3 regions of the Peribacillus sp. NPDC058002 genome follow, and region 2 is predicted to be linked to each of the others. Evidence: a T-box and tRNA genes for the amino acid it is inferred to sense, from the RefSeq annotation. Region 2 holds a T-box; the other regions hold tRNA genes.
The links. The T-box of region 2 lies ahead of argS (arginine--tRNA ligase). A T-box ahead of a tRNA ligase gene usually reads a tRNA of that ligase, here a tRNA-Arg.
Positions count from the first base shown of each region.

Region 1: it encodes a tRNA-Arg, which carries the amino acid that the T-box ahead of argS (arginine--tRNA ligase) is inferred to sense. The anticodon was not compared.
Region 3: it encodes a tRNA-Arg, which carries the amino acid that the T-box ahead of argS (arginine--tRNA ligase) is inferred to sense. The anticodon was not compared.

Region 1 covers NZ_JBHVQU010000001.1:60,396-70,797, forward strand. Annotated here, with positions in the region: gene gap (type I glyceraldehyde-3-phosphate dehydrogenase) at 1-706, opposite strand, end outside; gene ACFVSH_RS00280 (sugar-binding transcriptional regulator) at 739-1,773, opposite strand; gene ACFVSH_RS00285 (glutaredoxin family protein) at 1,913-2,164, opposite strand; gene rpoN (RNA polymerase factor sigma-54) at 2,170-3,507, opposite strand; tRNA gene ACFVSH_RS00295 (tRNA-Arg) at 3,824-3,895, opposite strand; gene clpP (ATP-dependent Clp endopeptidase proteolytic subunit ClpP) at 4,185-4,793, shown strand; gene ACFVSH_RS00305 (HPr family phosphocarrier protein) at 4,890-5,147, opposite strand; gene whiA (DNA-binding protein WhiA) at 5,168-6,121, opposite strand; gene ACFVSH_RS00315 (gluconeogenesis factor YvcK family protein) at 6,189-7,175, opposite strand; gene rapZ (RNase adapter RapZ) at 7,165-8,064, opposite strand; gene ACFVSH_RS00325 (NUDIX hydrolase) at 8,107-8,565, opposite strand; gene trxB (thioredoxin-disulfide reductase) at 9,106-10,053, opposite strand; gene ACFVSH_RS00335 (tetratricopeptide repeat protein) at 10,158-10,402, opposite strand, start outside.
Region 2 covers NZ_JBHVQU010000071.1:10,949-21,350, forward strand. Annotated here, with positions in the region: gene ACFVSH_RS13980 (LysR family transcriptional regulator) at 1-350, opposite strand, end outside; gene ACFVSH_RS13985 (NADH-dependent flavin oxidoreductase) at 486-1,622, shown strand; gene ACFVSH_RS13990 (DMT family transporter) at 1,663-2,559, shown strand; gene ACFVSH_RS13995 (LysM peptidoglycan-binding domain-containing protein) at 2,591-4,000, opposite strand; gene desA (Delta(5) desaturase DesA) at 4,509-5,540, shown strand; gene ACFVSH_RS14005 (response regulator) at 5,634-6,179, shown strand; T-box leader at 6,247-6,464, shown strand; gene argS (arginine--tRNA ligase) at 6,499-8,178, shown strand; gene ACFVSH_RS14015 (SET domain-containing protein) at 8,260-8,637, opposite strand; partial or broken gene ACFVSH_RS14020 (CotH kinase family protein) at 8,701-9,780, opposite strand; gene ACFVSH_RS14025 (hypothetical protein) at 9,864-10,271, shown strand.
Region 3 covers NZ_JBHVQU010000013.1:36,099-46,500, forward strand. Annotated here, with positions in the region: gene ACFVSH_RS04805 (YidH family protein) at 138-497, opposite strand; gene ACFVSH_RS04810 (hypothetical protein) at 542-715, opposite strand; gene ACFVSH_RS04815 (GIY-YIG nuclease family protein) at 1,045-1,401, opposite strand; gene ACFVSH_RS04820 (DUF2087 domain-containing protein) at 1,420-2,178, opposite strand; gene ACFVSH_RS04825 (hypothetical protein) at 2,391-2,591, opposite strand; tRNA gene ACFVSH_RS04830 (tRNA-Arg) at 2,784-2,857, opposite strand; gene ACFVSH_RS04835 (metallophosphoesterase) at 3,030-3,542, opposite strand; gene ACFVSH_RS04840 (XTP/dITP diphosphatase) at 3,545-4,156, opposite strand; gene ACFVSH_RS04845 (hypothetical protein) at 4,125-4,334, opposite strand; gene ACFVSH_RS04850 (GerMN domain-containing protein) at 5,162-6,241, opposite strand; gene racE (glutamate racemase) at 6,545-7,348, opposite strand; gene ACFVSH_RS04860 (MarR family winged helix-turn-helix transcriptional regulator) at 7,359-7,802, opposite strand; gene ACFVSH_RS04865 (helix-turn-helix domain-containing protein) at 8,025-8,249, opposite strand; gene ACFVSH_RS04870 (acyl-CoA thioesterase) at 8,356-8,835, opposite strand; gene sdhB (succinate dehydrogenase iron-sulfur subunit) at 9,105-9,878, opposite strand; gene sdhA (succinate dehydrogenase flavoprotein subunit) at 9,896-10,402, opposite strand, start outside.

The sequences.
Region 1 (10,402 bases), on a different contig from region 2:
TAGGTACGCGCATTGCCATACCATTCAACTTCCCTTTAAGTTCAGGAAGGACAAGTGCAACAGCTTTTGCTGCCCCAGTTGTTGTAGGAATGATATTCTCGGCAGCTGCACGTGCACGGCGGTAATCTTTATGAGGCAAATCAAGGATTTGCTGATCATTTGTATATGAGTGAACTGTAGTCATCATACCGCGTTTGATTCCGAATTGTTCATGAAGCACTTTAGCAAATGGAGCCAAGCAGTTCGTTGTACAAGAAGCATTAGAGATTACATGGTGGTTTGCTGCATCATATTTGTCTTCATTTACACCCATGACAATCGTGATATCTTCATCAGATGCAGGAGCAGAGATGATTACTTTTTTCGCGCCCGCTTCTAAATGCTTAGCTGCATCTGCCCGTTTTGTGAAACGTCCCGTAGATTCTACAACTACTTCTACTCCTAGTTCACCCCATGCTAATTGTGCAGGATCACGTTCAGCCAATACTTTTACTTTGTGACCATCAACCACAAGGTAATCCCCATCAACTGTTACTTTTTCATTAAGAGATCCATGAATTGTATCGTATTGAAGAAGGTGCGCTAACATATTAGCATCCGTTAAGTCGTTAATAGCAACAATTTCTACCCCAGGATTACTCAATGCTGCACGAAATACATTACGTCCAATACGTCCAAAACCATTAATACCAACTTTTACTGCCATGAAAAATTCCTCCTTTTAAGTTCGCAAATATATTAAGGGGTGTAATTCCCCTGAATTAACTCTTGTGCCGCCGCTTCATCCGTGATCAAAACGGTTGATGAAGGTGCGCCTTTCATGTAGGAGCGGATAGCCTTTGCTTTAGTTTTACCACCTGCCACAGTTATCACTCGCTTTTCAGGGCTAAGATCATCTAACTGAATGCCGACTGTCAAAACTTTATGAACAACTTTGCCGTTTTCATCGTAGTAATAACCGAATGCCTCTCCTACAGCATTTCCATCTAACAGCTTCTTTAACATTTCTGGCGAAGAATTTCTTCTCTCTGCCATCGCCATGGCATCACCGATTCCATGAATGATCATATCGGCAGATTTAATTTGCGAAATCACTTCTTTAATTGCAGGTTCCTTCTGAAACGAAGCATAAACCTCACCGCTTAATTGATCGGGTACATATAACACTCTGTATGAAGCCTGTGCCTTCTGTGCCATTTTTTCGACAATCGTATTGGCCTGATTCTGCACTGCTTCACCGATTCCCCCGCGGGCAGGGACAAATATCAATTTCTTCGACGCATCATCAGGCGACAACGAATTGGCCACTTCGGCCATTGTCGATCCGCCAGTGACCGCAATGATATTCTTTGAGTTCCATTCCCGTTTCATACGGTTTGCACAAGCTTTACCCAATTCTTTTTTCACCCATGGGGTCTCATCACAATTTCCTGAGACGATAATGACCTCATCCACTTGTAACAAATCCTGCAATTGCCGTTCCATTATGTCTATACCCATTACTTCACGCATTATTCCTTCTAACTTATCCAGGATTTCAATCCCTTCATCAGTCAGCGTCATGCCAGAGCTGAATATGTTAACTAGGTTCTGACTTTTCAGAAAATCAACCTCGCCTCTAAGCGTCCGTTCTGTCAAATTAAGGCTCACGGACAGACTGCGCCTTCCAACCGGCTGCATCATTTTGATATAACGCAGGATATCATATCTTTTTTGCATAACCAGAAGGAAATCTGGTAATAATTTTCTTTGTACCTCGAGTAATGTACGCATATTTAAAACTCCTAAAAAGTTAAGTTGGACACTTATTGTCCCGCGTAGTCATTTTTTGTCCCACTTAAAACAAAAAAATATTCCTGCTACATATTTTATTCTAGCAGGAACGGAATGTTTCTTCAAATGATTTGAAAAATTATTTTTCCCAAAGCCTATTTAGAGCTGATTTATCAACATTTCCAAATTGAACGATATCATCTTTCCATTTTACGACAGGAATCATCAGCCCGAATTTCTCTAGCAAATCATCATCGGTATGGATATCTATTTCCTTATAGCCTATGCCCGACTCCGCCTTCACTTCATTAAGTACCTGCTTGGCTTTATCACATAACGGGCATTTATCCCTACTATATAAGACAAACGCATTTGATTCCAAACCACTCATCCTTTTCAATCATATCTTTTTCGTTTAGATGAAGAAGGGATCCCTAATTGTTCCCGGTATTTGGCAACGGTTCGGCGTGCCAGGATAATTCCATGCTCTTCTTTCAACCGTTCTGCCAGATCTTGATCCGAAAGCGGCTTTTGTTTATTTTCCCCATTGATGGCTGCCTGCAGGCTCTTTTTTGCTTGCATGCCCGACATATCCTCATCAAGGCCGACTGATTGTAAAGAAGTGGTGAAAAATATCCGCATCTCTATCGTGCCAAATGGTGTCTGAACGTATTTCCCTTTAACCGCCCGGCTTACTGTGGACTCATGTATACCAAGTTCGTCAGCTATTTCTTTCATCGTCATCGGCTTCAAATAGTTCAGGCCATGATGAAAGCACGCCGGCTGTTTTTCGACGATGCACTGAATGACCTTCAATATAGTTTCCTTTCTTTGTTGGATTCCTCTGGAGATCCATTGGTATTCCTGCCACTTATCCTGGATAAACCGTTGGACTCCCTGATCCTTATGGCTCTTCATTCGGTTTAAATACCCTTTATCCACATTAAGATTGGGTGTGTTACCATCATAATTCCCGACAAGCAGCATGCCATCCCGAACTTCCACGACAACATCCGGCACTATATAAGAAGGCTTTTCCTGAAAAAAGAGTGAAGCCGGACGCGGGTTCAACGTCTGGACATAATCAAAGACTTCTTGAATCTCCTTCATTGTAACACCGATTTTCTTACTTAGGTCTTTCCAGCGCTTTTCAGCAAAATCGAGGAAATGATTTTCTATGATCGATTCCGCCAGCAGGTTCTCCCCTTCTGCTTTCACCTGAAGCAAAAGGCATTCTTGAAGGTTTCTCGCCCCAATGCCATGCGGCTCGAGTTCCTGTAAGAACGAGAGACTCTCTTCCAAAGCGGCCGGAGATATGCCTGGGACGCATATATCATCCAGCTGTGTCCTTAAGTAACCGTTTTCATCAAGGTTATGAATTAATAGCAGCATTGCCTTCTGCTGCTCACCTGAAAACTGCTGGTGATTCACCTGGGACATGATATGCTGTTCAAGCGATAAAGTATCTTCACTGATCTGTTCAATCCAATAATTGGCATCATACGTATTTTTAAGAGTCCGTTTACCCTTTTTCCGGTCAAAAGTTGGCTGAAATAAAGAAGCTGTTGGCTGATCTATTGACAGTAATGGATTCTCCACCATTTTATTTTCTAAAAAAGCCGATAGCTCCTGCGAGGAGTATTGCAGCAATGTAATAGCTTGCATAAGCTCCTGGGTCATTGCCATCTTTAATGTTTGCTGTTGAAAAAGTCCTGCTTTCATATTCATACTCATCGATTCATCCCTCCCCTACTCCATTTTACATTATCAGGAGAAAATTCTACACAAAAACCCATGAAAACGCTTACGATTTTTTTCTGAATAGTTTATTTGTTTTAAATACTATATGTTAGAAATGCAAATTTAACAACTACTTTTATTGAAAAATCACCATTTTTCAATAGTGTGGGCGAATATTTTCAAGACGGGAATGACATTACAGGATTCGATGGAATATTACGGAAAACGAGTGAATTCGCCAAAAATCTTAGGGGACACTTAAAAATGCCCAATAAAAAATCCCCCACTTTATTAAGCAGAAGATTGGTAATGCCCTCGGCAGGAATCGAACCTGCATTTCAAGCTTCGGAGGCTTGCGTTCTATCCGTTGCACTACGAGGGCGTAATAGAAAATATTTTTTTAACAGACTTCATTATATGATAGAATCCCCTTCTTTGCAAGGGTTATCAGGTTTAAAACTTCGGCTTTTGGGTATTATGGGTAATATGGAAATTCATCCCTGTGCGGCATAATAGATAAAGTAATCCATCGGGAAGGAGCCTTAGCCAGAAAATTGTCGAACAAATTATTCATTATAGGGTTTGTTTTGTTTGACCTAAATTGACCAAAAAGTGTATCATACATACATAAAGAATTTAAATGATTCTCTTAATCGAAGGAGGAAATGAACATGAATTTAATTCCTACAGTTATCGAACAAACAAGTCGTGGGGAGCGCGCCTACGATATTTACTCCCGTTTATTAAAAGACCGGATCATTATGCTAGGAAGTGCAATTGACGATAATGTTTCCAACTCTATTGTTGCTCAATTACTATTTTTAGAAGCAGAAAATCCTGAAAAAGATATCACTCTATACATCAACAGCCCTGGCGGGAGCATCACTTCCGGTATGGCCATTTACGATACTATGCAATATATCAAACCAAATGTATCCACAGTATGCATCGGTATGGCCGCTTCCATGGGCGCTTTCCTATTGGCTGCTGGCGAAAAAGGCAAACGTTATGCGTTGCCAAACAGTGAAGTCATGATTCACCAACCGCTTGGAGGAGCTCAAGGTCAAGCTACGGAAATTGAAATTGCGGCCCGCCGTATCCTTCACTTGAAAGATAAACTGAACCAAATCCTGGCAGAACGTACTGGTCAACCTATTGAAGTCCTTCAAAGAGATACGGAGCGTGATAACTTCATGACTTCCGAAAGAGCACTTGAATATGGCTTGATTGACAAAGTCATCACGCGCAGCATCCTTGATGACAAAAAAGACTCTAAATGATTATGCAACAAAAGGCTCCGGAGATCGCCTCAAGCGACTTCCGGAGCCTTTTTACATGATAAAAGAAAAGGATGCACTTTTAGGCATCCTTTTCTTTTAACCCTCTTGCTGAACGAACTCTTCCAATGCCTCTAACGCTTCTTTTTCATCGCGTCCTTCGACGATCAACTTCACGGACACGCCAGAACTGATGGCAAGGCTCATTAACCCCATTATACTTTTTGCATTCACTTTCTTTCCTTCTTTTTCAAGAAAAACATCTGAATGAAAGCGGTTAGCTTCTTGTACAAAAAGAGCCGCCGGCCGCGCTTGCAAACCCGTCTTCAATTTTACCTCAACTTGTTTTTCCACCATCTTGATCTCCCCTGTTAGCTTTATTTTTTCGCAGCAATAGCCTCTCCCCCACGGAGTCTGTCAGCTATTTCATCAATCTTTCGTAATCGGTGATTAATCCCGGACTTACTGATGGTTCCCCCGGATACCATTTCCCCAAGTTCCTTTAAGGTTATATCCTGAAACGCTACCCTAAGCTCCGCAATTTCCCGAAGCTTATCCGGTAATATGCTTAGCCCTACCGTATCCTCGATATAATGGATATTTTCGACCTGGCGCAATGAGGCCCCGATCGTTTTGTTCAAATTGGCTGTTTCACAATTCACAAGCCGATTCACTGAATTACGCATATCACGGACAATCCGTACATCCTCGAACCTTAATAAAGCTGAATGGGCGCCAACTATGCTTAAAAACTCGGCAATTTTTTCGGCTTCTTTCAAATAAATGATGTACCCTTTCTTGCGTTCAAGTGTCTTGGCCTTCAAGCCAAACTTATTCATTAGCTCACATAAGGCATCATTGTGCTCTTTATAAAGTGAGAAAATCTCGAGGTGATAGGAAGACGTTTCCGGATTATTTACCGAACCCCCCGCAAGAAATGCACCTCTCAGATAAGAACGCTTACAGCATTTCTTCCCAACAATTGTATCGGATATATCATGGAGAATTTCAAAGCCATCGCCTAAAATTTCCAAATCGGTTAAAACCCGTTGCCCTCCGGATGACATCCTTACAATATATACATTATTCTTTTTAAGCTTCATCTTTTTACGGACCAACAGCTCGACCTGGACCTCATAACTTTTTTTCAGCAGCGTATAAATCCTTCTGGCAATCGCAGCATTTTCAGTTTGAATATCCACAACAAGCTTCCGATTAGAAAATGAAAGGGATCCGTTCATCCGGATAAGCGCACACAATTCCGCCTTACCGCAGCAATCCTTTCCCTCTAATGTAGTAAGCTCTTTTTTCGTTTCTGAAGCAAAAGACATCCATTTCACCCCCAATCGAACGCAGGTAATCTATTTTTATCAATCAAAAAACCGGCCCCGCTTATATCTACGGTATTATGGGGCTTTTAGTTTCATTTATAAGCATGTTATAAAGCAAATCCGCCACTTTTTTCGTGTCATGGCGTATTACATTCCCCTCATAGCTGAAAATGCGTTCTTGTATGATTTCAAGACCCATCCGTTTTAAACTTTCCACATCATACATGACCGGTTTGGCATATTCAGCCTGATAGCGTTGCTGAATCTCGGTTGGTATTTCTTCATTGTTAACAAGTATCCTGTCAATATATGCATTCCCCATATGGTCATATATCGCTTTTATATGATCGCTCGCACTATAATCCAGCGTCTCGCCGGCTTGTGTCATCAAATTGCAAATGTACACCTTTTTAGCCTTGGAACGGGCAACCTCTTCTCCTAGGCCAGGGACAAGTAAGTTAGGCAGAATGCTAGTATATAGACTTCCTGGACCTATGACAATAAGATCTGCCTGCTTGATTTCCTGGAGAGTTTCACTGAGCGGCTTTATATGATGAGGAGACAGAAAAACTTTTTTTATTTTCTTTCCTGAGAAGGGGATCTTGGATTCTCCTGTAACAATCGTTCCGTCATCCATCTCCGCATGGAGAACCACACTTTGGTTGGCAGCCGGAAGCACTTTACCTCGGACATTAAGGAATTTGCTCATTTCCTGGATCGCATGGACGAAATCGCCTGTCAACGAAGCCATTGCCGCCAGTATCAAATTCCCCAGCGAATGCCCGGACAACTCATTTTTACTCTGAAAGCGATGTTGAAACATTTGTTCAACAAGGGGCTCTACATCCGATAATGCAGCCAGCACGTTACGAATATCACCCGGAGCGGGGATATCCATATCCTCGCGAAGGCGGCCTGAACTGCCACCATCATCAGCTACCGTAACGATTGCCGTAATATCCACTGGATGCTTCTTTAACCCTCTCAGCAAAACGGGCAGGCCGGTTCCCCCTCCAATGATCACAACCTTAGGTTGTTTCTTATTATTTAACATCTGCTTTCCCCTTACTTTTCTCGATATCGCGATGTGATACTTGAACCCTGTAATCTTTTTTGAAGTGGTTTGAAATATACTCCGTCAACGCTACCGAACGGTGCTGACCGCCTGTACAACCAATCGCAACAACAAGCTGTGCCTTCCCTTCACGTTTATAATATGGAAGCATGAATGCAAGCAGATCGGTCACTTTTTCCAAGAACTTTTGCGTCTCGCTCCATTTTAAAACGTAACTCGACACTTCCTGTTCCAAGCCAGTCCTTGGTCTCATATGGTCAATATAATATGGATTGGGCAGGAAACGCACATCAAACACTAGGTCGGCATCTATGGGCAGGCCATGCTTGAACCCGAACGACATGACATTGACTGTAAAGCCGACACTTTTATCGGCAGAAAATTCCGAAGCGATTTTCTCCCTCAATTCGCGCGGTTTCAGTTGGGAAGTATTAAAGATCAATTGAGCCCTTCCCTTCAATTCGTCCAAAAGTTCCCGTTCCATTTTAATGCCTTCCAATGGCCGTCCTAATGGAGCAAGTGGGTGGGTCCTTCTCGTTTCCTTATATCTGCGTACCAGGGAATCATCATCAGCTTCAAGAAAAAGGATTCTTGGTGATACTGCAGCAGTATCCGTTAAATTATCCAGTGCAAGAAATAAGGAATCAAAAAACTCCCTCCCCCTTAAATCCATGACAAGGGCCACTTTATTCATCTTATTCCCGGAGTCCTTCATTAACTCCAAAAACTTTGGCAATAACGTGGGCGGCAAATTATCGACGCAAAAAAAGCCGAGGTCTTCAAAACTTTGAACCGCCACTGTCTTACCCGCTCCGGACATTCCGGTAATGATGACCAATTGCGTTTCACTCATCTGCCCTGTACTCATAGTTTCTCCGCCCCCATGTATATCTTTTTTTATATTTAAAAATTAACCTGGATCCAATCGGTAAGAAAGCAGCTTAAATTCAGGCGTATAGGTAAATGTTCCATAGATGATCCCACTTCCATGAACCATATAGTCAAGGATGTGAAAATCACCTTCGGCCATCATCAGCTTTTTAACATCTTCAACCGGATGCCAGCTAAGCTCCCCTTCTTCACAAACATCCACATTTACACCATCGGAATCCGTTGCAAAGAAAGTGAACATCATCCATTCTGACAAAACTTTATCTCCGTCCTTCATAATGAAGGTGAAAATACCTTTGATGGAAGGGTTTTTTAAATAAACACCCGTTTCTTCGCGATATTCCCTAATGCAAGCATCGCGTACAGATTCCCCAGGTTCCATCTTGCCGCCTGGAGCTACCCACCATCCGCGTCTAGGCTTTTTCAATAAGAGGATTTGATTATCTTTTATCAATACACAGTTTGTGACACGTTGCACGTTCTTCACCTCAATTGGCTCTGCTCGACTATAGAAACTTTCCCCCCCATGTTGGAGAGATTCAGTTTATATCCTTAAACCGCCGCTAGATATCCATTTGGCGATTTACAAATGCTAATAGTTCAAACAAGTTGTATTTTTTCATCTTCTTACCATTATGAAAGATTATGTTTAGTATATCTTATCATTATACTATTTTTGAAATGAGCTAACAATAAAGTAAACTTCCTGCATTGGGGGAATATTCATTCGCAAAGAATCACATAGGTAAGCCTTTATCCTGCTTAACTCCTATTCTTCTCCACTTTCGCTGCCTAAATGCAAAGGGCTAGCTTATTTCACATTAAATACCACCTAAAAATTGGAACCAAGGATATAGTCTCAAAGCAGGAAAACAAAAAAAAGACACAGAAACTCAATCTGTGTCCTTAAACGTTTATAATTAAAGGGGGTCAACTTCTACCCATACTATACCCAATAATTATTTCATGCGTGTTACAACGTCGTTAAAACGGAATTACGATTATATATTCTTGAAAATCAAGCCTTTGGCTGCAATTTTTCTTGAAGCTCCTCAACAAAATGCTGAGCGGATTGAGCCGCAATGCTTCCATCGCCTGTAGCTGTGACGATTTGGCGCAATGTTTTTTCACGAACGTCACCAGCAGCAAAAATACCAGGGACGCGTGTTTCCATCCGATCATTCGTTTCAATATAGCCTGTGGAGTTCAAGATGCCCAAGTCCTCAAATGGTTTAGTTAGCGGAAGCATTCCGATATAAATGAATACACCGTCTGCGTCCATCACTTTCTCTTCTCCGTTTTCAGTGGAAACTAGAGTGACACCGCCGACTTTGCCGCCTTTTTCATTGATTTCCTTCAAAGTATGATTCCAGATGAAGTCAATTTTTTCATTGGCAAATGCACGATCTTGAAGAATCTTTTGAGCACGAAGTTCGTCACGTCTGTGTACGATCGTCACTTTTGAGGCGAAACGGGTTAAGTACACACCCTCTTCAACAGCAGAGTCTCCACCGCCGATAACGAACAGTTCTTTTTGCTTGAAGAAAGCACCATCACAAACTGCACAATACGATACACCGCGGCCGCCCAATTCTTTTTCGCCTGGAACGCCGATTTTCTTGTATTCGGCACCAGATGAAATGATGATTGAACGTGCTTTGAATTCCTTGGAACCGGATTTGATCGTTTTATACTCTTCACCGTCAATGATTTCCTTAACATCCCCATAGGCATACTCCGCACCGAATTTCTTTGCATGGTCAAACATTTTCGTTGAAAGTTCAGGTCCGAGTATCGTGTCGAATCCAGGATAATTTTCCACTTCTTCAGTATTTGCCATTTGCCCGCCCGGTACTCCGCGTTCCAACATCAATGTTGAGAGGTTCGCACGTGATGTATAGACAGCAGCCGTCATCCCTGCAGGACCAGCTCCAATAATAACAACGTCATAAATTTTTTCAGACATGTCTTCACTCCTCCATATTCCATTACAAATGGAACCTTCACTACGAGTTAGTGTTCCCTACCTATTATCCTATATAACAAATAATTTTTCGTCCAAATATTTGCTCATCCCAGTAAGTTTTCCACCAACTTCACGTACTTCGATAAGGTGGACACCGATATGAAATGTTTGTCTGCTATTGCCTGTTTGCTCACCTTCTCATTTTTAAGCTGATTCCACACGTACTCCACAGCAGATGCCCAGCCTGCGGGATTATTTAACTTCTGCTCGGATTTCACCGCTTCGATGAAGACGGAAAACCACATTAAATAGAGCCCGGCTTCATTTAATTGTATCGGTTGGAAATGCC
Region 2 (10,402 bases):
TATTTTTCTTTAAAGGCAGAGAATAGCTGCGGTATGAATCTGGCAGTGAAGCTTGGAAAACTGCCAATAGTTATTTTCCCGATATCCATTCCATTCACAGCTGCAATTTTTTGTTCGATATGTGCAAGGTTGGCAGCGATTGCCCGCATATGTGGAATTACCTGCTCTCCCGCAGTCGTGAGAGTTACACCTTTTCGGTCACGCTTTAATAAAGTCACACCAAGCTCCGCTTCAAGCGCTGTAATGTTATGGCTTACTCCTGATTGAGTCAGTCCGATCCGGTCTCCCGCTTTCGTAAAACTTCCGTGTTCAACAACATGTAAAAACACTTCCAGCTGAAAAAAATTCATATGCCCCACACCTTTCTTGTAATAAATTATACATGAGAATCTATAATCCAAGTAATGAAAAACATTCATTTTACTTATGATGTGGCCGAGAATACAATAAAATCACAAATATAAAATACGAATGGGTGATGAAAAATGATGAAACGGAAATACGTGCAAATTTTTTCACCGTACATGCTTTCTAATGGAACGGTTCTTAAAAACAGGATTGTAGTTGCGCCGATGACCACTTATTCTGGTCAAGAGGATGGCTTGGTTTCTGACCAGGAATTGGCTTACTATAAAAGAAGGGCAGATGGGCCTGCGATGTTCATTACTGCCGCTGCCGCCATTTCCCCAGTTGCGACAAGCTTTCCCAGGCAAATGAAAGTGTATGATGAACAAAGTATCGCTGGACTCACACAGCTTTCAAAAACAATCAAATCAAAAGGTGCAAAAGCCATTCTCCAGCTTCATCATGGCGGAAGCGAGAGCCTGCCAAGCTGTACAGGCGGAGAAAAAATGGTTAGTCCGAGCGGAATCATTGCGAGCGTTTATAAAGAAATGGGCGGGGAGTATATTCCAAGGTCAATGAGCCACACTGAGATTCTATCCGCTCTTCAAGACTTTGGAAGAGCCACCCTCCATGCCATTCGTTCAGGATTCGACGGCGTGGAAATCCATGGAGCGAATGGATATCTCCTTCAGCAGTTTTTCTCACCCCACTCTAACAGGCGGAGAGATCATTGGGGAGGCAGCTTGGAAAATAGAATGCATTTTCCACTTGCCGTCATCTCGGAAGTGAAGCGGATCCGTGATCAATACGCAGACAAGGAATTCGTTATTGGGTATCGCTTCTCCCCCGAAGAACCGGAAGAGGACGGATTGAAAATGGATGATACAGCTGCACTGGTAGATAAATTGGCAACTCAGGGGCTTTCCTATTTACATCTTTCTGTTAAAAATGTCTGGTCCATGCCTAGAAGCGGATTGAACAGAGGATTGACAAGGACCGAAATTCTCCGCGATGTCATCGCTGGCAGGACCAGTTTCATATCACTTGGGTCGATTCATACTCCAGAGGAAGCAAATGCTGTGCTTGAGAAAAATATACCGCTTTTCGCATTAGGAAGAGAATTACTGATGGAACCGGACTGGGTCGCCAAAATAAAAGAAGGAAGGGAAGACGAGATCATGACGACCTTGCCGCGCGATAGCAGGTGTACATTAATGATTCCAGATCACATGTGGGCGAATATCATCACACGTGACGGCATGCCCGAGAAATGTTAGTATGAATGTAAAAAATGGGAAATTCTTGAGGGGAAATCATATGAATAAAATAGCACTTCTTCAACTGTCTCTAGCCATGACGATCTTTGGTTCTGTCGGTTTCTTTTCAGGACTATCAGGACTTCCTGCATTGGAATTGGTTTTTGTTCGCTGCATTTGTGCTGCCATTTTCTTATGTGCAGCTTGGATGATGACAGGACATTTCAAGAACGAAATATGGAATTCCAGAGAGGTAATGCTCATCATTTTCTGCGCGGTGGCCAACTTGTTGAACTGGATATTCCTCTTTAAATCTTTCGAACTGATATCGGTGACAATTGCCATTTCGCTTTATCATTTAGCGCCGATCATTGTACTCATTTTCGGGAGCTTCATCTTTAGGGAGAAAATGAGTTTATTTTCCATCCTGGCCATTTCACTTTGCTTCATTGGCACATTATTCATTATGGGAACAGATGGATTTCGATCATCGACCCCTGAATGGGAAGGGATCATTTATGGGATCATTGCTGCATTTTTCTATGCGGCAACCATGCTTTTAGGAAAGAGCATTTCAAAGACCAGTGTATACGCGACCACCTTTCTGCAAATGTTCATTGGATTTCTATTACTGATTCCTTTTGTCGATTTTTCAGTCTACACAACGCTAAAATCTTCCGAATGGTTTTATACGGTACTTACCGGCATCATCCATACAGGCGTCGTGTATCTGCTGTTTTTTAATAGTATCCGCCATTTGCCTACAAATGTAGTATCTTTCATGATTTTTGTCGATCCGGCAGTAGCCATCCTTTTGGATATTCTTCTTTCAGGATTTCAACCGGACAGGATTCAAATCTTGGGCATTACATTGATATTTATTGGTGTGCTCTATTCACTTAAGACGACAAGACCGAATGAAAAGGATGTCATGCAAAAAAGGCCGCACACAATGTGAGGCCTTTTTTCTTTATGGTTTTTCTATCAATCTATTGATTAAAATGATAGACATCCCAAATGTCAGTGGTTTCTGAGCCAAGGTACCAAGCAGATACACCGCCTAGATGATTTTGTTTGACCAGGTCAATACGGAGCTTCACCGATTTTTTATCTTCTATCCATATTTGATGCTTTTCCCCTTTGGAAGTATACTCCACGTAATTTTGCTGCGCCTTTTTATCCCATACCTTTTTAAGTTTGTGAGATGAAATGATTTTGTTGACTTCAGTCATGGTACGGTCATGACTTTTCACTTTTTTGGTCGATAAATCGGTTACCCATTCCCTCGTATAAAATGGTACAGCCAATATGATCTTATGGGCAGGTACTTCTTTCATTAAAAGCTTCGTTCCTTCTTTGATCCAAGGTAACGAGGAAACGGACCCGGCTACCGGGCTCCCTCCCCAATGCTCGTCATAACCCATTATGATGATGTAGTCCGCTATTTTGCCAAGTGCTTTCCTATCCAGACTTTTTGACCAAAAAGGGTCTTCATTTTCTCGGGTGACATCCACGGACACTTTAATTCCATGCGGTTTTAAGGCTTTTTTTAGTTCGCCTATGAAAAGTACAAAGTCCTTCTTGCTTTTTGGATCGATGTTTTCAAAATCTACATTTATTCCATCACTTTTAGTTTTAACAAGTGAATCACGTAAAGCTGAAACTAATTTCTGGCGATTTTTTGTATTGCCTAGTACAGAATCAGTTAAAACAGGGTCAAATTGATTACCGATAAGCTGCCAAACTTGTTTTCCTTGTTTATGGGCGTTTTGGACGAATTTTGCATCCGCAGAAACGGAAACGAAATTACCGGAATCCTTCAGCGTATAGGAACGGGGAGATACTACATTTAAATTAGGTTGTTTCATTTGTTGGGTGTAGTTTTCTTTCGATCCATTATGCGTCCAGCCCATGACGATAGGTTTTTGCGCCTTTTTTTGAAGCTGGGATGTCTTTACCCATCCCTTTTTACCATCAAGCAATTGAACCTGGTAGTAATAATCAGGAATCTTCAATTTTTGGCCAACTTTAAGGGTAACCGTATGTAATTTGTTTAATTTTGTCAAATCACTTGTGGTTACCTTATATTTAGTGGAAATCTTCCACAATGTATCTCCTGATACAACCTTATGGATCTTATATTTCTGGGGGATCTTCAGGTTTTGGCCAATATTTATTTCGGGTGAAGTTAATTTATTTTCTTTTTGTAGCTCACTTAGTGAAACACCATATTGATTTGCTACTTTCCATAATGTGTTTCCAGCCTTTACTTTATGGATAATAGGCCCCGCGGAATCTCCGACGGAAGTGGAAATGACGGGAAACACCTCGCCCTTTTTTAAGGGCTTTAATTGAGTGGAACCTAACTTAGGAGAACTAAAAACTTTTGTATTGTCCACTTTAACAGAACCTATGTAAAGGGTTTTGCTTGATGAATGACCACTGGGTGGATAGAGACATATACAAAGAAGGCTTAATATAATAAAACATCCAAAGAATTTTTTCACAATGATTTTATTCCCCTTTGTAAAATTTAACTTTACTAGTTTACTATGGAGAATCGCTTTAAAATAGAGGTACATTGTGGAAAGGCCTTATATAGGAGAAAATAGGGAATCTAATTCCGATTCTGTATTGTTGTTCCACTCTATGGTAGGACGAATTATTTTGCTTACTGCTGGACTGGTGGCCTGATATTGATAGTCCCGTTTTTCATGATAACGAAATCCTATACATATGAACAGGTTAATCAGTTTTTACTGGTTGGCCTTTTTTTACGCTTGCAGCTGAAAATGACTTGTACATGACATTTGTCATCTTCTAGTCATGACACCTGGTACTAATAAATTCATGCTGCTTTCTTTATAATATGAAATAACGACAAATAAAAGGAAGTGCAATTGAATAATGACCTTGCAAAATACGAAAAACTTGAGAAAACAAATTGCTCCTTTTGAACAATCAACGACAAAGCAAAGTATATGGCAGATCGTCAATACCTTGGGGCCATTCATTATTTTATGGTACCTAGCATATATAAGCCTTTCCGTTTCTTATTGGTTAGCTTTAATTCCAGCTGTGTTTGCTGCTGGTTTCTTGACAAGGATATTCATCATTTTTCATGATTGCACGCATCATTCATTTTTCAAAAACCGCCGTGCGAATAGAACAGTCGGTACGATCATGGGTGTTTTGACTTTATTCCCGTTTGATCAATGGGGACATGAGCATTCTGTGCATCACGCAACAAGCGGCAATTTGGATAAGCGAGGGACGGGGGATATTTGGACCCTTACGGTGGATGAGTATTTGGCTGCACCGCTTAAACTTCGTTTTGCGTATCGTTTTTATCGCAATCCATTGGTTATGTTTGGTTTGGGGCCCATTTATGTTTTCCTTCTTAAAAACAGATTTAACCGTAAAGGTGCTAGAAAGAAGGAAAAGATGAATACGTATTTGACGAATGTAATAATCGTCGCTTTAGTGGCATTGCTTTGCCTGGCAGTAGGTTGGCAGTCGTTCCTTCTGGTACAAGGTTCCATCTTCATGATTTCTGGTTCAGTGGGCATTTGGCTGTTTTACGTCCAGCATACATTCGAGGACTCTTACTTCGAAGAGAATGAGGAGTGGGAATATGTATTGGCGGCAGTGGAAGGAAGTTCTTTCTATAAGCTTCCAAAACTGATGCAGTTCCTTACAGGTAATATCGGTTACCATCATGTTCACCATTTAAGTCCAAGGGTACCTAACTATAAATTGGAAATGGCGCACAATAATACAGAGCCTTTAGAGAACGTTCCAACGATTACTCTTGCGACAAGCTTGCGCTCACTCCGTTTCCGTTTATGGGATGAGGAATCCAAGAATTTTGTTAGCTTCAAGGACATTAAATATTTAACGAAAAAAAGTGTTCCCGTTCAAGTGAAATCTGAACTGTAACGTTCATGTATCATTCCAGACTCCCTTAATAATCCTTGGATTTGGGGGAGTCTTTGCTGCATATAAGGAACTCGATAAAGGAGAGAACTTAAAATGATTCGAATTGTCATTGCAGAGAATCAGCAAATGCTGTTAGAGGCAATAAGTTCTCTACTCAATCTTGAAGAAGATATAGAAATTGTCGGGCAAGCCAGTAATGGAGAAGAAGCGATGGCCCTTGTACACCAATTACAGCCTGATGTGTGTATCATGGATATGGAGATGCCTGTAATGAGCGGACTTGAGGCAGCAGAAGCATTAAAGTCATTTGAATGCAAAGTCGTCATTTTAACGACATTTCGAAGGACTGGTTATTTTCAACTCGCATTGAAAGCTAATGTAAGTGGTTATTTATTGAAGGATAGCCCCGGTGAAGAGTTAGCCTGCTCGATTCGCGGCATAATGGACGGCAAGCGAATATACTCCACAGAACTTATAGACGGGTCCCCCAGCAATAATGACCGGGAAATGGGAGTGTTAGGGCTGTTAGCCGATGGTCAATCCCAGATGGAAGCGACTAATAAGCAAAGCGGCACAATAGGGACAGTAAGGAAATGTTTTTCGACCATCAAGGATAAAATGAAGTTACCGGCTGGTTAGGATTTGTTTCTTAAATCCTGTTGACACGTTTTTTTTAATTGTGTACGATAGATTAAATTATAATATTGAAAATTCTGTGATGAAGAGAGTAGTTCATGACGAAATGGAAAGCGAGTTAGGGATGGTGGGAGCCTAATGCAGGACGGATGAATGAAGCGCACTTTGGAGAAATTTCTTGAAACGTTTAGTAGGGAACATCGGGGAGTCACCTCGTTAACAATGGAAAGTGGTCACAATTGTGGCAACTAGAGTGGTACCACGGGAATTCATGCTCTCGTCTCTTATTTAGAGGCGGGGGCTTTTTTGTTTAGGAGGGAAAATGTCGATGAATAAGCCAATTGCAGAATTGATTTCAACTGCTTTGAACAATGAAATGCAAGCAAGTGAAATAGAGAAATTAATGGAAAAGCCTAAATTGATGGAGTTAGGTGATGTCGCCTTTCCGTGCTTTACTCTTGCAAAAAAATTCAAAAAATCACCTCAAGTGATTGCGTCTGAAATAGCCCAACAATTAAACAGTGAGTTGCTCCAAGAAGTGAACGTTGTGGGTGGTTATCTGAATATCTTCGTCAATCAGCAGCTGGTGACGGAAAACGTGCTGCAAACGATATTAAGGGAAAAGGATCAGTATGGTTCGGTGCAGCCTGTACAGGAAAATGTCGTGATTGATTACTCATCCCCGAATATCGCCAAGCCTTTTTCCATGGGGCACTTACGCTCAACGGTCATAGGGAATGCACTGGCTAACATTGCCGAAAAAAATGGCTACGATGCCGTCCGAATCAATCATTTAGGAGATTGGGGCACGCAATTCGGCAAGTTGATCGTCGCGTATAAGCTGTGGGGCGACAAAGAGGCAATCGAGGCTTCGCCGATTCAGGAATTATTGAAAATCTATGTGAAGTTCCATGAAAGAGCTGAAACGGACGAATCGTTGAATGAACAAGCGCGCGCAAGCTTCAAGTCGCTTGAAGATGGGGACGAGGAAGCACTGGCTCTGTGGAAATGGTTCAGGGATGCGTCTTTAAAAGAATTCGAGACGATTTATGATTTATTGGGCATCTGTTTTGATTCCTATGCCGGCGAAGCGTTTTACAATGACAAAATGGATGCTGTTGTCGGGGAGCTAAAAGAAAAGGGCTTGCTTACCCTATCCGAAGGTGCCTATGTCGTGCAATTGGAAGATATGCCGCCTTGTTTGATTACAAAAACCGATGGGGCGACACTTTATGCGACGCGTGATTTGGCTGCAGCCATGTATCGTAAAAAACAGTACGGGGCGAAGAAAACATTTTATGTTGTCGGAAACGAACAATCCCTGCACTTTAAGCAACTTTTTAATGTCATTGAAAAAATGGGGTATGGATGGTCAAAAGATTTGCAGCACGTAGCATTTGGCATGATGCTGAAAGACGGCAAGAAAATGTCGACACGTAAAGGGAAAGTCGTGCTGCTTGCGGATGTATTGGCAGAGGCAATCGAAACTGCGAAGCGCAATATTGAAGAAAAAAATCAAGCGCTTGAACAGAAGGAACTGGTTGCAAGACAGGTTGGTGTCGGAGCGGTCATCTTTAATGATCTAAAAAATAACCGCATGAATGATATTGATTTTTCATTAGAGCAAATGATGAATTTTGAGGGAGAGACGGGTCCATATGTACAGTACACATATGCGCGAATTTCCTCATTGCTTGAAAAAGGTGAATTTAAAGAGCAGTCCCTCACTTTTGAAGCTTTAGGAGAATATGCGTGGCCGGTCATCCAGCTGTTGGAGCAATACCCGATCATTGTCCAAAAATCATTTGAACAAACCGACCCATCACAAATCGCGAAATTCAGCTTGCATTTATCGCGTGCATTCAATAAGTATTATGCACATACCAAAATCTTAGTTGAAGATGAATGCAAACAAATGAAGCTCTCATTCGCTTTTTCCGTGGCGGTTGTATTAAAGGATGCGCTAAGTTTATTGGGAATTTCAGCGCCGAATAAAATGTAAGTTCAAATATCCCTGCAAAAAAGAATCCATTTCGACCTTTCGAAATGGATTCTTTCAAAATAAAATGGAAGCAAAAAACGCCTACTCGATGACATCGAACCATAGCGGGGATTTATCATCAGGTTCACCATTGTAATTGATCGTGATTTCCTCACCAGCCTTTATATCTTTATGTGCATAAAAGTCTATCGTTAAATCTTCAAAATTATTATCGAATGTCGCATTTGGAGTGTATGAATGATTGAATAGTGAACCATTTCCTAAGGCAATGGCAGTTTCATCATCATCTCCCCAATAGAAACAGTGATGAAAGAGTGCGGTTTTCTTTAGATATTTCCATTCATGTTTGGGTGAAATGATGATAGGTGATACCTCAATGAGTTCATCTTTTTTAATATCCCTTGTAGCATATACTCCCCTGCCATACTTCCCCGTATTTTTAATGCAGATTGGTGACATGGAAGCAACTCCCCTTTTTTGGTCTTGTTTGGCTATCAGTTGTGTCGTGGCATTTTTTTCATCTAGGCTACCAAGGTGTTTATTTAAGTAAGCACTGCGTTTGCGAATGAATTCGAAGGTGAATTCCGGTTCCTTGTCGAATAGATCAATCTTATTCTTTTTATATGGATCATGAAGGATGTGGGGGCGTATGCCCTGGTGCAGTGGTAATACTTTATTTTCTATATACTTCACAGTAAATGTGGTTTCTAATGTTTCAACCAAGAGGTCTTTGTAGAACTTACTGTATTCCGGAACCTGCAAGAGCAGATGAATAAGGTGGTTTGTCTTTTTTCCTCCGATAGGGACATATGTGTGCTCCATGATCCCTCCATTGACTTTACGTCCCCAAGTGGCATCGTAATCCCAAGGAATGATTTCAAATAACTTCGTTTTACTATTGCGGTATAGTGCATAGTTATGAGTGAAACCGTCGTTATTCATGGTGCAAACGGCTCCAACCAGCCAGCGTAAGTATTTATGGATATCAAGATGTTGCGAGACTACTTCAGGAAACTTTGCAAGTGGGGTGGTGTTGATTTTTTTGATCAATTCGATTAGATATTCATCATCGGCGGGTTTGCCAAACGCTTGTATATAGCCTGACGTAAGGGAGTCTTTCGCTATCCCATCCCTTTTCAATGAAAAGTTGGCATCATTGTTGACAGCATAATAAATCGGGCCGGCAGGAAGTCCTCTTTTTTCTAAAAAAACTCCATCGACGGAATCCAATTGTAAATACACACCTTTAAACGTGCCATTTCGGATTAGGTTGATGTGTTGGCTATGAGGGGAAAGGACACCAAGGTCTTGAAAGAAATCGAGTGAGAGTTTATTGCGAATGAGGGAAGGATCTCTGTATTCGGCATTGAGATGGATTTTGTGGGCGCCAAAGAATCGTTCTGGCTCGATGAAATCAATCCAATAGGACCTTTTTCGGAATTTGCGGGTATAAGAACCCCGATAGGCAATATCGATAACATAAATGTCGTTTTCTACTTTCAAATTGGCAGGAATAGGGTTATCGCTCCAAATATCCGCACGTAAATCTTCTAGATCTTCTTCTTCTATCATTAAGAAATAAGATGGAATATGATAAGACATACACTCACCTTCCTTCCTTGTATAAGATGTTTTATGGACAGTCTTGACCTTAATGAAGCCGTAATATCATAAAATACTTCCGCTTGATTAATCAGGATCAATCAAGCGGAAGCATTATATATTTAACTATCTATCTTCTTCTTTTTTTGCCACGTCCAGTGGACGAGCTTAAACTTGAACTTGAACTTGATGAAGTAGATGTTGTTGTTGTAGATGTGATACCAGTAGTTATGATACCAGTAGCTGTGTTGCCAGTAGATTATTTTCCAGTGGATTTATTACCAGTGGATTTATTACCAGTAGATTATTTTCCAGTGGATTTATTACCAGTGGATTTATTACCAGTGGATTTATTACCAGTGGATTTATGGCCAGTGGATTTATGGCCAGTGGATTTATGGCCAGTGGAATTGTTGCCAGTAGAAGTGCTACCGGTAGATGAACCGCCAGCTGCTTTTCCTTTTTTCCCTTTCATACAGAACCCTCCTTAATAAGGTTAATTTTATGATATGCGCAATGGTACAGACTTGAGCGTTAGTTAACGACAAACGGGCTAATAAAAATTAACGGAGAGGATTTAGGAGAGTTGCCTAATCACAGGAGATTTATAGAATGGATAATC
Region 3 (10,402 bases), on a different contig from region 2:
ATTGAAATACAGTGTTTTTCAAGCTTTCGTTTTTTGATAGCATTTACTTAATGGTATAAATCTTCCCGTGGTGATGTAAGAATAAGCATATAATAGATGATACTAAAAAAACTGCCCTATTTAGGTTAGGGCAGTTTTTAAAATTTTATGAACACAAAATATAAAATGATCATCGATAACAATATGACCATAAAAACAGCGATTAGAATTACATGCGCACTTGAAGGCCGGAACGTTCCTTCATTGATTTGCCGCTTCTTCTGAAGATATCCGAATGTCGCCAGAACTGTAATCACAAAGCCCAATGCACATGCAAACATCCCCAGCACGATACTGATCAGATCAATCCGGGCATCCCGATGCACACCGATCGTAAAATGCAGGCTTGTCGCAAGAAAACCAACCCCCACTATCGCAATCACCGTTCTTATCCACGCTAAGAAGGTGCGCTCATTAGCCAGATGCTGCTGCGCATATTTCAATTGGTCTTTCTCCATGTCATCACCTTAATCGCACAATTTTATTCAACCTTAAAAATCAATCACCTTTTCAGCAGCCGAAAAGCCCTGATCATAGACCCGACAAACATTAGCCCTGCACCGCCAAGTAATAAATATATACATAGTGTTTTATCAATAACATTCAAAGGATAAAGAAAGGCCCCCAGCGCAACGATTGTCCCTATCCCCGTTATCGTCCATCCTATTTTTTTCATTCGCAACTCCTAAAATTAATTATTTAGTGAAGGTCCCCCACGGGTTTCCCCTTATTTTAAAAAGTTCCCTCATTACTAGCTTAAACCATTTAAAAACTAACAACAAGTGAGATCCCTTAATATCTTCACGCAAAAAAGGAGCCATAAATGACTCCCTGTTTGAACACGCCCAAATTCAGCCGTTTTTATTATCCTTATCCATGTATTCTTTTATTTTTTTCTTCCCACCCAGACCCGAAGTTCCTTTGTGCAAGTTTAGTAATTCGTGTAAAAGGACAACAATCACAGGAGCCGGGAATCATTCAGAATCTCTAAAGGCTGCATACAAGTCAGTTGGATTTCATTCTATTGTATCCCCGTTCTTCGTATGGCTGTATTTTTTCAAGCCACTCTTCTTCAAGTTTTTTCAATTCCCGTTTAGCATCAAAAAAACCTGTTTCTTTCGGTTTCATTACCTGCAGTACCTCAAAAGAAAAAGCCTCTTTCCCATATTCGTTCCACTCACCTTGCAGCACTTTATTCGTGTTTGTTCCGACTTCCAATTCAAATTGTTTCCCCTTCAACGTCTTTAAATTCCTGGTGCTTCCGATAAAGACTTTATTATTTACCTTATTTCTTATTTGGTATACACCTGCTTCTACTTTCGTTTCTTTATATAATTGCTTCAATTCTTTTTTACGATCCATATTTCATGCCTCCAGTCATCATTTCTTCAGCCAATATTGGCTTCCATCAGGCTTTCTATCCAAGAATCCATATTCTATTAAATATCTTCTCAATAGAACATGATCAGGATAAACGGCACCCAATATTTGATTGATTTCTTTTTCTTCGTATTTCCGCTCTTTTTCAAAACGGTTCATAATAATTTCTTGGAGAATGATCAGCCTTTGTTTTTCCTTTGGCGGGAAAGACTTTAATGCATCCTGACTGCCTTTAGGGAAGTATTTTTTCAGTACAGTCACCTTTTCATCCTCGGTAACGTTATAACGATCATCGACCATCCTTGCTTTTTGATGAAGCGGGATAAATGCCGGCGCATGTTCATCTTTATCTTTCAAAAGTTCCATCAGGGCTAAAAACAACTTAGCCTGACGCTCTTTCTCCTTCAACACAAAGCGATGGTTCCGAATGGTGGAAGGACTCCCAATCCCCATTTCCTCCTGAACCTCAGCATCATTCTTCCCTTGGTAAAAAAGGCGAAGAAGGCGATTTTGATGGTCCGTGAGACCTGTAAGTTTTTTATCGAGATCAATCAAGTAATCGAAAACGGAGCGGTGTGCATGTTCAATATGAATTCCCATATACCTCTTCGCTTCATAAAGAACTCCATCTTCCGGGTATACGATCCCCTTTTCAATTGCATTTCCGCACAGCAAACAAATATATTTATTCTCACCTTCTATATACCCTTGTTTAAGCTCATCCTGAGTCGCGCTCCAAAATATTTCAGCGTCCTTCATAAAACAAACACTTCCCTATAAAGTTTATAATATAATAAACATAATATTAATTTGTTTGCTTTTTGTCAATGTTTTTCCTGATTTTTTTATAATTCCAGCAACCGTGAAATCATAAAAAAATACATTGATTGGAAATAGAAAAAAGGCACCCGATCATGGATGCCTTTTTCTATGGAGCATAGTATTTGTCCTTCGTCAGAGCTCATTAAGTATTAGCTAGGCACAAACTTAAGTATTCCTTCCAGATAAACACCTTGTTCTTTACGTGTGCATTCCCTCAACTTGATTCTTCCTTCTTTTTCTAACTCCTTGGCTAATTGGACCACTTCAGTTCCATCTTCGGTTATTTCGACTGAGAAAAAATTGCCCCGAGTGGAAGTTTGAATGAACTTGAATAATCTATCTTTATTCATTTAAACATCTCCTTATTTATAACAAATTCGACATAAAAGGATCATCCACCTGCGATAAATATGAAATAAAAAACTTCTTATCGTTATACGAACATTATAAAAGGATGCGAATCGAAATTACCCTCGTTATTTTATACAGCCAAAAAAGTAAAAAAAGCCAAAACCTTGGAAGGTTTTGGCTTTTTTAGTTAGTGTCCCAGGAGAGATTCGAACTCCCGACCGACGCCTTAGAAGGGCGTTGCTCTATCCAGCTGAGCTACTGAGACGTTTATGATATGAGTTGCGGTAAAACTTATGTAATACCTTAACTGTTCCCTTAGGACACTTCTTATTATATTAGGATATCAAAAGAAAGTCAACGGTTTTTCAAAAAAAGTTTTTTCTTTTTTTATGAACCAGGAAGCGGGGAAAAACGCTTCCTGTTCATTATACATGAAGTCATTCCATTTGATAAGCATTTCTTAGTCCCTCAACGATTTTTCCTTCAAGGTCATAAAAGATGATTTCAAGTTGGTCATTTCCGATATCCAAAATGGCATAGGTTTTCTCTTTTCGTCCTCGCGGCTGCCTAATGCTTCCCGGGTTGATGAAGAGCTTGCCGTCAATCAATTCTGAGCCTGCAGCATGGGAATGGCCAAAGCAAATAATATCCGCCCCTGTCTCTTCACTTTTATATGAAAGGTTCATCAAGGTCATTTTTATATTATAGAGGTGTCCATGCGTAAGGAAGAAACGTTTGCCTGCGATACTCTCCACAATATCATTCGGATATGTTGAATCATAGTCACAATTCCCACGAACGGCTAAGAATTCCGACATGTGAGGGTCATTTCTATCCAACTCTGAATCACCGCAATGGATCATGGCAGCAACCTCTTGTTTATGACGGTCGGCAATCATGCTGATTTCATGAGTTAAGCCATGACTGTCACTCATTATTAGCACTTTCATCGTCATATTCCTTCTTCCCTTTTTAGAAATAGATCAAGTTTTTCATCTAGAGCCCTCAATGCGTTGGCACGGTGGCTGATTTTGTTTTTTTCCCCTTTTGTCAATTCGGCGTTTGTTTTGCCCTGTTCCTCAACAAAAAAGATTGGATCATAACCGAATCCATTTGTTCCAGAAGGATGTTCTGTAATCAAGCCTTCCATCGTTCCTGATACCGTAATCGTTTCCTGGTTGGGTGACGCAAGTGCCAATGCGCAATAAAATCTCGCCGTTCTATCCTCTTTTGGTACGCCTTTCAGCTCCCGGAGGACTTTTTCCGTGTTTGCTACATCACTCTTGGACTCTCCAGCATAGCGCGCAGAATATACGCCAGGACGGCCCTCCAATGCATCTACAATCAATCCGGAGTCATCAGCAATGACAAAGTGGCCCAGCTGATGGGCAATGGCCTCTGCCTTCAGGATCGCGTTTTCTTCAAAAGTCGTGCCAGTTTCCTCAACATCCGGAGCACCCGGTACATCGAGAAGTGTTTTGACTTCATATCCTTTTGCAGAGAATAAGCTTTCGAACTCATTGGCTTTCCCTTTATTTTTCGTTGCAATGATTACTGTCTTCATTTTTCATTTCACCCTTTTTTATTTTATCGGCATGAAGCTTTTGGCGGCTAAGAAAGAATCCGCTGTAACTCGTTATATGTAAAAGCCACTTCTTCTCCAGTGCCAAACGGAAGAATTCAGCGCTCCCTTTCACGATAAAAAAGGCCGCTGCATCATCCAGATAACTTAAGTCTAACACAACTCCCTCATCTGCAATAAGCCGAAACTTGTAATCTAACGTTTGTAATTTTCACTATTATGGATATTAACTTTTATGTTATTTATTGAAGTCTTATCAAAGGAATTAATAATTTTATTATCCCACTTATTCACATGGTATCTGTATGCCTTTTCACTGATGTTAAAAAGGTCTGTATTGATTCCCCCCTGTCTCCAATGTCTTCAAAATATCTTCCTTAACTTTTATTTCTACCTTTTTTCGATTTTTTCCATATCATTGTTATCTATACTGCTCTAACTTCTAAATCATATAAAGGTTTCTTTTCCTGTTCCAACACGATGATTTTTGCAGTGGGGTCCATGATTTTTTAACACTTAAAGGTGTAGACCATTTTTTAGAAAAGCGTTTATATCTTCTTTATCTAGTTTTTTATAAATATAAAAAATAAATAGGGTCCAAACGATACAGGGAACAACACTCATTATGCCAAGCATCGCGTTGAGATGCGGTCAAGATATTGGGAAGGAGCAGTACATGTACCGTGAATCCTGTATTCATAATGATTAAAACATACATGTGTACAGCCTGAATTACCTTTAGATCCAGAATATCCCCCCATTTATCGCATTATTAAAAGTAATTTCCCCTTTTAAAAATTTATTTATGTAAAAACTTTCTCACGATACGGGAAATTGCCTGACAGGGGTATTAGTTCTCATCTAAAGCAATAATTAAGTTTTATACGACAGGGGCTCTAAAAGGGTGGTAATTCAATTCTGGAGGCAAAAAAATAAGAGACAGCTTCAGGCTGCCTCATTGCGCTATTTCTAATATTATTCCGTTCTTTAAAAACTGCCAGTGTTGACTTTCTCTGGACGTACCACCGGTTCGGATAATTTCTTTCCTTCTTCATTAAGAACATCAGCGCTGCCCTGCACTTGTACTTCAACGCTTTCAATTCCTTTCTGTTCCGTTAAAGAAAGAACCAAGGCATCAAGGACTTCTTGTGATACCTTTTTCTCTTTAAAGCTTCCAAGGATATTTTCATTAAAGTTGAGGCTGACCTTACCTTCTGCCACTTTAGGCTCGTCAAGTAAAGCTACATCACTCATGAACCCTGTTTGCAGGCTGGAACCCGAAGGACTCTTCGTTAATTCCTTAATGACGGCTGTTACATTATCAGACACCGTTTCACTGATCCTGCGCGTCACCGGAACATAATAAGTGTACTCCTCGTCACCGCCTACATAATAAACGGTCAGTGCTTTTGTATTGGAAATGTCGACTACGTCACTCGTATCGATATTGATTCCTGACGACCTTGAGATATTTTCATCTATCGGTGTGCCATTGACCGGCATTTCGGAAATATCTTCCCCATTGATTCTCATTTGGATTTTATCGACCGAGTCGAATTGTGTCAGGGTCCATGTAATGGCTTGAAGGATTTTAAGTTCATCCTCTTTCTGATAGTTTTTGAACTCCGGCGAAAAGTCCGCCACAGCCACTCCGTCTTTAATGTTCACGCTTATTTGGGTATCGGCAGGAATGACGGCCCTGAACCCATTTGGAAGTTTATCCGTGACTGGCCCGTTACTGACAAGGTAATCAAGGGCCTGTTTAGCTACAGCCTCCGATTTAGGAAGTTCCAATGTCTGTGGAACCACATACCCGCTTTTATCAATTAAATATAACTCCGTCTTCACCGTTTTCGATTCAACAGCGCCTTCTTCTCCATCAGCCGCTGGCTTTTCCTCACCATTCGTTTCTTTTTCTTTCAATGAAGATTCATCCTCGACTAATGTAACATCCTTTGGTGGATCAATTTCCTTTTTCTCTTCACCGCCAAATAATCCGCAGCCCGAGAGCCAAAAAGAAGATGCCAGAATGGTCACAACCATTGTTACTTTTGATTTATTGGACATAAAATCACTCCTAGGACAGTTTGTACTCCTATTTATACGAGCCCTGGGGGAAAATAGACCAATTATTTTTCTCTCTGAAATGGAGCTGGGCAACTTGCCCGTACTGCTGCATTTTTGTCAGCTTCATTGGGATTTCAGGAAATCCTGATTGGAACACCCGAATCCCCTTTCCCTTTTTATCCCTTAAATTAAAGCCCATCTAGGCTTCATCTTCTCTAGCGATATATCCATCCTGGCTTGCAGCTATTTACATAACAATATATTTTTGCCCCTTCCGAAAAAAAAGACTTCCAAATGGAAGTCTTATAAGTGATCAATTTTAATTGTTTCGATGTCATTGACATGAATACCGAGCCAGCTCGACGCGATGGAACCAAACATATCTCTTGAACCAGTCGTGTAAAAGCGATGAACTGGACGGAGCTTGCTTTTATTGATTAATTTATAGTAATCCAAAATGACACTTGCCTCACGGGCCGTCTCTTCACCAGAGGAAATGACTTGCACTTCGTCCCCCATATAGGAAGAGATTACAGGCCCCAGCAGTGGATAATGGGTACAGCCAAGGATCAATGTGTCTATCTTCGTTTTCTTTAACGGGTTCAAGGTTTGTGCCACGACCCTATTGACGATACCCCCTTGAAACTCCCCGCTTTCCACGATCGGGACAAATTTCGGGCATGCTAAACTATCTACTTTCACATCGAAATTGATGGAAGCAAGCGCGTCGTCATAAGCTTTGCTTTTTACCGTGCCTTCCGTACCAATTACGCCAATATTCAAGGACTCAGAAACTTTCAATGCCGCCCTTGCCCCTGGATGAATGACACCCAACACAGGAATCGGAAGTATTGCCCTGATCTCGTCCAATACAGCTGCAGTCGCCGTATTGCAAGCGATGATCAGCATTTTTATATCCTTCTTCATCAAGAACCTCGTCATCTGCCATGTGAAGGTCTGGACATCTTTTTTAGTCCTCGGCCCATAAGGGCATCTTGCTGTATCACCTAAGTAAATTATATTTTCATTTGGAAGCTGACGCATGACTTCTTTAGCTACTGTCAAGCCGCCTACCCCTGAATCAATGATGCCTATCGGTTGTTTCAAAAAACTCGCCTCATTTTTCTTTCATTTCTAGATGTAGTTTTGCTAGAATCCCTTTGAGGGACCTGATGTCAGATTCGTTAAAATTGACTAACACGCCACTCAAGTACTGCTGCCGTTTATTAATTACTTCTTCGATAATCCGTTCACCTTCTTCAAGAAGGTGAATTCGAACCACACGCCGGTCCTTTTCATCCCTGACACGCTGAACAAGCTGATGTTTCTCCATGCGGTCAATCAGATCCGTCGTTGTGCTGAAGGCGAGAAACATCTTCGTGGACAATTCGCCAATCGTCATATCGCCTGATTCAAAAAGCCATTGCAAAGCCACGAATTGAGGAATGGTAATTTTATAATCATGGAGAATTTCTCTTCCCCTTTGTTTAAGCCACGTCGATACATAGCGCAATTCCCTCTCGATATCGGCTACATATGCCGCCTGCTTCTCTTCATCCATATACACAGCTCCCCACTTCATGAAACTTATCATACTACCATTTTGGATGAAAGTGAAATGATTTTCAAGATTGATTGCCTGGAAGCATTATGAAACCCCATACATAAAAATAAGCAGCATCCAAAGAAGTCAAAACAACCAGGTTGCTTTGCCCTTCCTTATATGCTGCCAATAAACGGGAGAGAAATTATTTTTAAGGCTTACGTATTAAGAGTTAACACATTAAAGCTTAAGTTCTCCCATACGAAGGAGTTCTATGACTGCCTGCGAACGTCCTTTAACTCCAAGCTTCTGCATCGCATTCGAAATATGGTTTCGAACTGTTTTTTCGCTAATAAACAATTCACCTGCGATTTCTTTTGTTGTTTTGTCTTGTACTAGTAACTCAAATACTTCTTTTTCTCTTTTGGTGAGTAGTGGCTTATGAGTGAATTCGTTCTCCTTCAAGTAATGTTACCCTCCTTGCCTTCACCAGCATAAAACCCGGAGTGGGTGTCTATTTAGTCAAGATATAGTATGTCGGCTGGGGCAATGGAGTGACTCTTTTACTTGTCTAAATGGAAATATTTTTAGGATTGTTCAGCTCTGTATGCCACATCGATCGTTTCATCTCTTCCGTCCAAGGTACGGGCTTTCCGGTGTCCTTTGAGACTTGCACAATCGTCCCCCTGCCCGTTAAACAAATTGAGCCATCTTGTTTGGCCCCCATATAATGTAAGTCCACTGAAGAATTTCCGATATGGTCAGCTTTCACATGGATTGTCAACTGATCATTGAAAAACACCTGCTTCAGGTAATCACACTGTAAATTTGCAACAACCGGCATCTCACCGCATTCAGCCGAGGCCCAATCCTTCATGAACCCCATACTGTTGAAATACTCAATCCGAGCTTCCTCAAAATAAGTAAAAGGAATCGTGTTATTCAAGTGCCCAAACATATCAGTTTCCGAAAAGCGGACCTTAATCTCATGTTTAAAAGAAAAATCATTGATCCACTCCGTTATATTATCGATATATGATATTCTGCCCAACTTGTGCACACCCTTTCTGAATTGAATGACTATTCACTCATTTTATAAGAAAACAACGATAATGAAAAGGATTTTCTATTGAAGCAGGTTAATTTTATCAAGCTCACTTCATTAATCAAATCCTTCACCGTTGGCTTGGGCCGCAATTACACTTTAATTCCAGTTATCGATCGTTTATATTTTGCAATCGATTCCCAACCAAGTCAACGTGCGTAAAACAATAAAAAAAGAACCCATATCATAAGATACAGGTTCTTTCATGTTACTTATTAAACTTCATCACTGCCGAAGAAGTTACGGAATTGTTGGATCGTAGTATCACGGTTCAACGCGGCAATTGAAGTCGTCAATGGAATGCCTTTCGGACAAGACTGCACACAGTTTTGCGAGTTACCGCAGTTTGCAAGCCCTCCATCACCCATGATCGTATTTAAACGTTCAGCTTTGTTCATTGCACCTGTTGGATGTGCATTGAATAAACGAACTTGGGATAATGGTTGTGGCCCAATGAAGTCTGAATTGCTGTTTACGTTCGGACAAGCTTCCAAACAAACACCGCAAGTCATACATTTAGATAATTCGTAAGCCCATTGGCGTTTCTTTTCTGGCATACGAGGTCCTGGTCCAAGATTGTAAGTTCCATCGATAGGAATCCATGCTTTTACCTTTTTCAATGAGTCGAACATACGGCTGCGATCGACTTGCAGGTCACGAACAACAGGGAATGTACGCATTGGAGCTAGACGAACTGGCTGCTCCAATTGATCGATAAGAGCTGTACATGATTGTCTTGGTTTACCATTGATAACCATTGAACAAGCACCACATACCTCTTCAAGACAGTTCATGTCCCATGCGATTGCTGTAGTGTGCTTGCCTTGTACAGTTACTGGATTACGACGAATTTCCATTAGAGCGGAAATTACGTTCATATTCGGGCGGTACGCTAATTCGAATTCCTCATCATAAGGAGCTGAATCCGGTGTATCTTGACGAGTGATTATAAAACGGACTGTTTTAGTCTCAGATTTAGTTTCAACCATTTTTTTGCTCCCCCTCTTTAGTGTTTCGTTGTGTAGTCACGTTTACGCGGTGCGATAAGTGATACATCAATATCTTCGTAATGGAATTCAGGTGCTTGATTTAAGCCTTTGAATGTCGCCATTGTAGTTTTCATGAATTTATAATCATTACGTTCTGGGAAATCAGGTTTGTAATGAGCTCCGCGGCTTTCGTCACGGTTTAAAGCACCAATTGTGATTACACGAGCTAATTGCATCATGTTTTGAAGCTGTCTAGTGAAGGCAGCTCCTTGGTTGCTCCATTTTGCCGTGTCGTTGATGTTAATTTTCTTGTAACGTTCCATCAGCTCAAGAATCTTGTTATCCGTTTCTTTCAGCTTGTCATTGTAACGAACTACAGTAACATGCTGTGTCATCCACTCACCAAGTTCTTTGTGTAGAATATACGCGTTTTCATTACCATCAAGAGACATGACTTCATTCCATTTCTCCTGTTCTTGTTTTTCGTACCCTTCATACAATGAAGAAGGAATGGATTCTGAAGT